2 regions of the Staphylococcus ursi genome follow, and region 2 is predicted to be linked to the other one. Evidence: predicted binding sites of a transcription regulator. Region 2 holds the regulator's gene; the other holds the start of a gene.
What was found. The regulator LexA, encoded in region 2, represses DNA repair genes until DNA is damaged. The targets are predictions, from matches to a motif close to CGAACATATGTTCG.
Positions count from the first base shown of each region.

Region 1: a site for LexA is predicted at 2,787-2,800, ahead of GZH82_RS03675 (YolD-like family protein). Genes of this name have one in related genera too.

Region 1 is NZ_CP048279.1:847,136-851,578, forward strand. It holds gene GZH82_RS03660 (lipoate--protein ligase) at 164-1,156, opposite strand; gene GZH82_RS03665 (YkvS family protein) at 1,344-1,529, shown strand; gene GZH82_RS03670 (CPBP family glutamic-type intramembrane protease) at 1,536-2,138, shown strand; gene GZH82_RS03675 (YolD-like family protein) at 2,321-2,731, opposite strand; gene GZH82_RS03680 (GNAT family N-acetyltransferase) at 2,870-3,445, shown strand; gene GZH82_RS03685 (ABC transporter ATP-binding protein) at 3,438-4,088, shown strand; gene GZH82_RS03690 (ABC transporter permease) at 4,085-4,443, shown strand, end outside.
Region 2 is NZ_CP048279.1:1,735,623-1,740,065, forward strand. It holds gene tkt (transketolase) at 1-411, opposite strand, end outside; gene GZH82_RS08095 (DUF896 domain-containing protein) at 516-752, opposite strand; gene sosA (DNA damage-induced cell division inhibitor SosA) at 1,024-1,257, opposite strand; gene lexA (transcriptional repressor LexA) at 1,402-2,025, shown strand; gene GZH82_RS08110 (CAP domain-containing protein) at 2,242-3,258, opposite strand; gene guaC (GMP reductase) at 3,265-4,242, opposite strand; gene rpsN (30S ribosomal protein S14) at 4,323-4,443, opposite strand, start outside.

The DNA of each region.
Region 1 (4,443 bases), 890 kb from region 2:
CTGTTTTTATGTCATTATATTAAATTTTTCACTGTCTTATATTCAGAAATTAACTAATGAGAGAATATTTACACTTCTAGCAAAAGTAAAACATATTACATTTGTCTCAGAATAAGATGAAGTTAATATACAATATGATTAATGACAGTGTGGTCTACGTGTATTAAACCATCATGTCGATGAGACCATCACGAGGAATGTCACCAAAGTAATGATAAAGATCATAATTTTTGAGCGCTTCTTGGATGGCTGCTCTTTGATGTAAAACGTCTGTAAGTGCATTTTCAAGTTCGGTCACATCACCTTCACCGAAAAAGTCCCCGAAAATTTTAGCATGCGCAATACGACCTTTTTTGACATCAAGTTTAATTTGAACAAAACCTTTTTCAAATTTATGCTCACGCTCAAAGTTATATTTTGGATTTTTACCGTAATTCCAATCCCACGTACGATATTTTTCGTTACTTAACTTTTCAATATTTTTCCAGTCTTCCTCTGTCAAAGTATAAGATTCGACTTCTGCTTCACCGAATAATTTTTTAAGTATAATCGCTTTGAATGCTTCAATATCGAGCGGTTCATCTAAAAATTCTTGAATGTTGGCGACCCGTTTACGGACAGATTTGACACCTTTAGATTGAATTTTTGCAGGATTGACACGCAATGCATTTTGCACTTCATCCAAATCACTGTTCAACATGAGTGTCCCATGACTAAACATACGATCTTTCACTTTTACCATCGCATTACCAGAGATTTTAGCTTGGCCAACTTGAATATCGTTGCGGCCTGTGAGTTCGGCCTTTACACCTAAATCGTTGAGGACTTCAACAATCGGCTGCGTGAATTTTTTGAAGTTATGAAAACTATCGCCATCATCTTTAGTAATGAAGCTAAAGTTCAAATTACCGAAATCGTGATACACTGCGCCACCCCCAGAAATACGGCGCACGACATCAATCGCATTTGTTTCGATGTAGGGTTGATGCACTTCTTCAATCGTATTTTGGTTTTTGCCAACAATGATGGACGGTCGGTTAATATAAAATAGGAAATAACTATCGTTGTCATCCATAGGTACTGTTTTTAAAACGTATTCTTCCATCGCTAAGTTTAATGTTGGATCAGTATGGTTTTGATTACTAATAAATTTCACTCAGAAACACTCCTTTCCCAAAATATGCCCTTACTTATGTTATGCATGATTTAATTCGATTTTTCCAATCATTTATCTTAAAAAGACACTGAATGTAAATAATTTCTGACAATTGACGTAAATTGTTTATTTAAAATGTAAATTTTAGTACAATATATGCTAGTAAATTTCTAAGGGGGACAGAAAGATGACAATTGCAGAAGTAGGAGACATTGTAGAATTTTATGATGGGATACGAGGAAAAGTTGAAAAAATCAATGATAACTCTGTCATTGTTGATTTAACGATTATGGAAAATTTCAGCGATTTAGATTTGCCTGAAAAAACAGTGATTAATCATAAGAGATATAAAATTATTGAACAAAAAGGATAAACGCATATGAAAAAGATCAACAAACCGCTACTTTGGTTTATACTAAGCTTTATTGCTTTCCACATCATTTTAATGTTGTTGTGGGGTGAGCACGGTGTATATTGGCAACTCTATACAGGAATTATGTTAATAGCAGGAATTAGTTATGTATTTTATCAAAGAGATTTTGCATCCAAACGTCTATTAACATCCATTGCGATAGGGTTAGCGACTGGTGTTGCGCTTGTACTTATACAAGTCATTTTCTCATGGATTACTTCAGAACTGACGTATGCTTCGTTGATTAAACAATTATCACGAACAGGTGTCTATTTTAAATGGCAAATTTTAGTGACGCTTTTATTTGTAATGCCATGTCATGAATTATATATGCGTACTATCTTACAAAAAGAAATCGTGCGTATGACTTCAAAACCGTGGCTCGCTATATTAGTCGGTGCTTTAGCTTCAGGTTCATTTTTTATCTATTTAGATCAATGGTGGATCGTGACATTCATTTTTGTTTGCCAATTGTTGCTCGGTTTTAGTTATATGTACACACGCCGAATTATCACCACAACAGTCGCTCAAATTGTAGCGGTCGTCATTTTATTGATTTTTCATGGTTAAACCTTACACAGTAAATGTTGTTTTTCATACAATGTTTGCTGTGTTTTTGTGTTTTTAATGTGATAAAAAGCATATCCAATACATCTTTTTGAATCAAATCATGACATCTTTTTTCAAATCAGGGTATAGGATAAAATCAAGTCAATTACAGGTAAATCACGCGATGATGTTGCATGCCTATACTATTCAATAGCATACAATTCGTTCAACCCGATGACTAATCGATCTGTGCGCCGTTCATTAGTGAGCACTAATTCGTTCGTCAATGTATCGATACTCGCGATATAACCTTGAATGGTATGAATGTGTCCAGCGCGCCAATAGTGAATTTTACTAAAAGCGTTGTGCGATATTTTTAAATGCAGCATTTGGTTCAGTTCATTGATTTGATCTTCGCTTAAGTCAGGACGATCGATTTTAAGTTGATTGGCCTCGAACTGTTTAATTGCTTCAAACTGTTCGGGCAATGTTGCGAAAGGGGCCCATTTCACAATGCCACGCCCTCTAGGAATTCGAGTGTTAAGATATTGTCTTGGAATTTTTCGATAGTCTGTTTCAGATTGGTATGCTGTAGGGAGCGTACGATCATGCATGGAAATCACCTCAATCCGATTATAGAACACTTGTTCTGTTTTGTGAAGTATTTTTAGAACATTCGTTTGTAAAAATGTTGAGGTATTTTTAAACGTCAGTTAAATAGGCTAAAATGTAAAGAGTGAGGTGACTCAAATATGATTAGAAAAGCAACATCCCAAGATGCGCGTGCGATTGCAGAGTTAACATACCTCATTTGGCAAGATATGGAACTTGAAATTGTGCGTCGTTATGAGAAAGAGACCGTGATAGCAGCACTTGTTAAAAGCGCAATAGAAGTTCATTACCGGAATCATATTGAACACGTGGATATTTATGAAATAGCAGGACAAGTGGCAGGTATATTGATTGCGTATCCGGGACAATACGAAGCGGAATACGAACAGGCTTGGCAAAATTTAACCTTAGATGAAAACATTCAATTAGAAACGGGTACGCCATTACCTGTATTAGAGGCAGAGCGTGGAGATGATTATATTGAAGCGATTGCTACTTTTCCTGAGTTTCGTGGTCGAGGGATTGCGACAAAATTGATTCAAGCACGTCTCCAATCGAATCCAGAAGCGACATGGAGTTTAAACTGTGATGAGCATAATGAACGTGCCTATCAGTTGTATCGCAAGTTAGGGTTCCGTGAGAAAATGAAAAAAGTACTTTACGGGCATGAATATCACTATATGATCTATCAAAATGAGGAGAACGCCTATGCTTGAGTTAACAAACGTCAGCTACGAAAGCGGTGAACGCAAAATTTTACACAATATAAGTTATCATATGGAAAAAGGTGAAGCGGTTGCTGTTGTCGGACCGTCTGGAAGTGGTAAAAGTACGCTGTTGAGGTTAATTGCAGATTTAATGAGCCCAACCAGTGGAAATATTGAATTTAAAGGGAAACCTTATGCACACTATTCACCGGAAATATTGAGACAGCATATTAGTTATTTGCCGCAAAGTGTGGAATTGTTTGGTGAGACGATTCAAGATAATTTAGCTTTTCCGGCAAAGGTGCGTCAAGTTTCGTTTAATAAGTCTAAAGCAAATACGCTGTTGGAAAAAGTAGGTTTAAAAAAATACAAACTTTCGGACAAGGTGCAACATATGTCCGGGGGTGAAAAACAACGTATCACGATTGCACGCCAGCTCATGTTTACCCCAGATATACTGATGCTTGATGAGGCGACGAGTGCGTTAGATGACAAGAGCAGTCGTCAAATTGAAAAATTGGTGTTTGATTTAGTCCAAGAAGGCATGTCCGTTTTGTGGATTACTCACAATGATGCGCAAAGTCAACGCCAATTTCATCGCAAAATGGAAATTCGTAATGGTATGTTAACGAGGGAGGCGCGTTTGTCATGATGAGTACGACTTCGCTATTATTGACATCATTATTGCTACTCATTCCCATTTTAGTTTCGTTTAAAGAGCGATTACATATTGCTAAAGATTTAATCATTGCAGCGATACGTGCTGTTATTCAATTAGTGATCATTGGTTATTTACTGGAATTTGTTTTTAAATTAGAAACGCCATGGATTGTACTATTACTCATTTTAGTCATCATGATCAACGCGGCCGCCAATACACGGAAGCGAAAGCCAGAAGTGGTGCGCCATGCGTTTTGGATTTCTTTAGCGGGGATATTAACAGGCGCAATTTTATCTTTAGGTGGCGTGCTTTTAACGGGCGCTATTGATTTTAAACCAAATGAAAT
Region 2 (4,443 bases):
TTTAGCAGCTAAATGTTTTTCAGCCATTGCCATACCTACTGACATTGCAAAACCTTGTCCAAGTGGTCCAGTCGTAATTTCTACACCTTTTGTATGGTGATATTCTGGATGTCCAGGCGTTTTAGAATCCCATTGTCTAAATTGTTTTAACTCATCAAGTTCAAGTGAACCAGACACATGTAATAAACTATAAAGTAATGCTGATCCATGACCTGCTGATAAGATAAAGCGGTCTCTGTTGAAATATTCATGTGAATTTGGATTAAAGTTTAAATGGCGTGTCCATAAAGTATATGCCATTGGTGCTGCCCCCATTGGTAAACCAGGGTGACCTGAATTTGCTTTCTCAATAGCGTCAATACTTAATCCACGTATTGTATTTATAGCTAAGCTATCATTTCGTTGAGTCATTTGAAAATCCTTCCTTTCTCATTCCATATCATAATTACATTATAACCGAAACAGTGTTCGAAACCTAATAAATGGTACCGCGTTATCCATTATATTCAAAAATACTAACTACGTAATTGATTTTGCTTTTGAACTTCTTTTAATTTTTCAGGCGTTACGTCATTGCCATTTGGATCAATCACTTTTGTATTTTCGATTTGGCTTTTAAAACTGCTTCTAAACACTTCTAAATACTCACTTCTTAATTGAGATTGTTCTTTTGCTTCCGTTTCAGTAAGTCCTTCACTTTTTTTCTTATTTGCGAGTTCATTGATTCGATTTAACTTTTCTTTACTAAGCATATGAGCTCCCCTCCGTGATTTTCTTTACAAAAATATAACAGAAAAATGTTATAAAACCAAATGCTTGAACTTGGCATAAAAGTAAGCGTTATCATGGTTTGAACGTTTTTCTGTTCTAACACTTTTTTGTCGTATAGCATTTCATTTCATCTACTAAAAAGACCATCTCGTGTCGTTTAATCCATTCACATATATTTAAACAAGAAACTAGAAAAGACCATAGAGAAGATGACCTGAACCTTTTTCTCTCTATGGTCTTTGTATTGGTTATTTAATGACTCAGCGTCACGGCTACAACGGACTGTTCGTTTGTATGATTGCGCTGCTGTTCGTATTTTTGTTGTTGTTCTGTTTGTGTCGTTTTAAGTTGATGATCTGTCATTTCGTACGTTTGTTCTGTTTTGCTTGCATCAGTGGCGAGTAAAAAGAATGATAAAAATAAGATTAAAGAAATGATAAACACTGACAAGAACAAGTAAACCTCTGAACTTTTAATGTGAAGCATCTTCGTCACTCCTCGAACGTTTGTTTGTATTAATAATCTAACAGAACGAATGTTCTCTGTCAACACCAAAACGAACAAACGTTTGTTAACGTTCGCGTGGTATGTTATAATATCAACAAATAGTACTGAGAAGGAGTGTGGAAAATGAGAGAATTAACTAAAAGACAAAGTGAAATATTTGAATTTATTAAACATGTCGTGCAAACAAAAGGGTATCCACCGAGTGTTCGTGAAATTGGTGAGGCTGTGGGATTAGCTTCAAGTTCGACTGTACATGGGCATTTGTCAAGATTAGAAGAAAAGGGCTATATTCGACGAGACCCTACCAAACCCCGCGCTATAGAAATCGTGAATGAATTGATGGGCGAACCTGTGAATATGGAAGAAACAATCTATGTACCTGTCATCGGTAAAGTTACAGCAGGGACACCTATTTCTGCTATTGAAAATGTTGAAGAGTATTATCCGTTACCCGAACATTTTACATCAACACATAACGGTCAGATTTTTATCCTTAACGTTGTGGGAGATAGTATGATTGAAGCTGGTATTCTAGACGGAGATAAAGTCATTGTAAGAAGTCAATCGATTGCTGAAAACGGTGACATCATTGTTGCAATGACTGAAGAAGATGAAGCTACTGTAAAACGTTTCTACAAAGAAAAAAATCGTTACCGTTTACAACCAGAAAATAGTAGTTTAGAACCTATTTATCTAGAACAAGTTACAGTATTAGGTAAAGTCATTGGCTTGTTTAGAGAAATGTAATCTTGCGTCCACCACTCCTTCAAAAAAATGGACCTTACAAATTAAATGTAAGGTCCGCTCTTTCTAATTTTTATTCAGAATTTTTTTCACTTGTATTAAAATATCATCTGGTGTTTTCTTTTTATTCACTGTATTTTGTTGCTTTGAATTATTCTGCTTTGATGTCATTTGAATCACTTCCATGAGTGATATTCCCCAAAATTACCATTCAAAACATTAACCAATATAATTTTCTGTCCAATACGGTTGGCGTTTCTCATTAAAATCTACACCAATACCGATTGTTTTGACGTTTTCATTCAAAATATTTTTACGATGACCACTTGAATTCATTAAGCCATGGTGTGCAAAAATCGCACTTGTTTGACCATATGCCAAGTTTTCTGCTGCTGTCTGATATTGATGGCCGTCTTTTTCCATACGATCAAATGGTGATTCACCTTTAAGATTAGTATGGTCAAAATATTGATTTTCAGCCATGTCAGTACTATGTTTGCGTGCAGTGTCAGCTAATTTGTCCGAATAGTTAAGGGGTTGCAATCCTTTTTGAACTCTCTCAGCATTTAATAAATAATAATCTTCCTTCTCAAAACTTTCTTGTAAATATTGAGAAGGTGCCGCATATTGACTGTTCAATCTGTTTTCCATTTGATGACTGATTTGCATCAACCCTGTTAATTGATTGTTTTCATGTTGATCATAAAATGCAGTGGTATAAATCCCGTCTTTATCAAAAATATCGTATTCATCATTGTCATTTTCATAAATAGTGCGGCCTTTTTGAATACCTCCAATTGGTTGACCAAGTTCTTTACGTACCGCTTTTTTAGGTGTTCCGTATTTCACACCACTTTTTGATGTAACCATATTTTGATTGGTATATAAACCATGCACCTTATTGTCAATATAGCTAACCATGACAAAGTTGCTAAAATCTTGATGATAAACTTCCCATTTTGTCCCGTATTCATTACCAATTTCTGACTCAGGTTGACCCAGTTTTTGTTCGACTTCATCACGACTCATGTTCATCTGAATATTTCTAATTGCAAAATTTTGTGATTTGGGCTTTTTAAGTGTTGGTTCGTTCGTTTTACCTTCTACAAGTTGATCGATTTGTTGTGTAATCGATGTAGCAATTTTAGAAAATGTTTCATTCGGCTGAAGTGGTATGAGTAATAAAAGAATGATACCAACAACGGTGATTGAGAGAAATTTTTTGATAACGAACAGCTCCTTTTAGTCACGATCTCCGTTAAAGATAGAATTGCGTACGATGACATAATCTACTTTTCTTAAGGCATCTACATCTTTACCACCTGCGTATGAAATCGAACTTTGTAAATCTTCCTGCATCTCTACAAGAGTATCTTGAAGTGAGCCTTTATGTTCTACAAACATCTTTTTGCCTTCAACATTTTTACGTTCGCCTTTTTGATATTCTGATGCACTACCAAAATACTCTTTATATTTTTTACCTTCTATTTCAACTGTTTCACCAGGTGATTCTTCATGAGCAGCAAAGAGGGAGCCAATCATGACCATTGATGCACCAAAACGCACTGATTTTGCAATGTCACCATGTGTACGGATACCACCGTCAGCAATAATAGGTTTACGGGCAGCTTTACTACAATGATTGACCGCAGCTAATTGCCATCCGCCTGTCCCAAATCCAGTTTTAATTTTCGTAATACAGACACGCCCAGGACCAATACCGACTTTCGTTGCATCAGCGCCAGCATTTTCGAGTTCTCTCACGCCTTCTGGTGTACCAACATTACCTGCAATTACAAACGCTTTAGGTAAATGCTCCTTAATATATTGAATCATTTCAATCACTTGATCTGAATGTCCATGCGCAATATCAATTGTAATATATTCTGGTGTAAGATTCTCAGCTTTCAATGCATCAATAAATTCAAATTCACCTGGTTTAACACCTACAGAAATTGAAGCATATAACCCTTTACTTTGCATCTTTTTAACAAATGGTAAACGCGCTTCTTCTTCAAATCGGTGCATAATATAGAAGTAATCATTTTGCGCAAACCATTCAGCCAAAGATTCATTCATGACTGTTTGCATATTGGCAGGCACAACTGGCAACTTAAAACGTTTCGGTCCAAATTGTACAGACGTATCGATTTCTGAACGGCTTTTCACAACACTTTTATTCGGGATGAGTTGGATATCTTCATAGTCAAAAATTTTCATAAAAAAAGCCCCTTTATCTTTTTATTCCTTTGATAATATACTACCTTTAAGGAACAAAGTAAAATAAAGAGGGGATTGATTTACCAACTTGATTTTTTAACGCCAGGAATTTGACCTTTATGTGCATGTTCTCTAAATGCAATACGAGACATTTCAAATTTACGTAACACACCACGAGGTCGACCTGTCACTTTACATCTG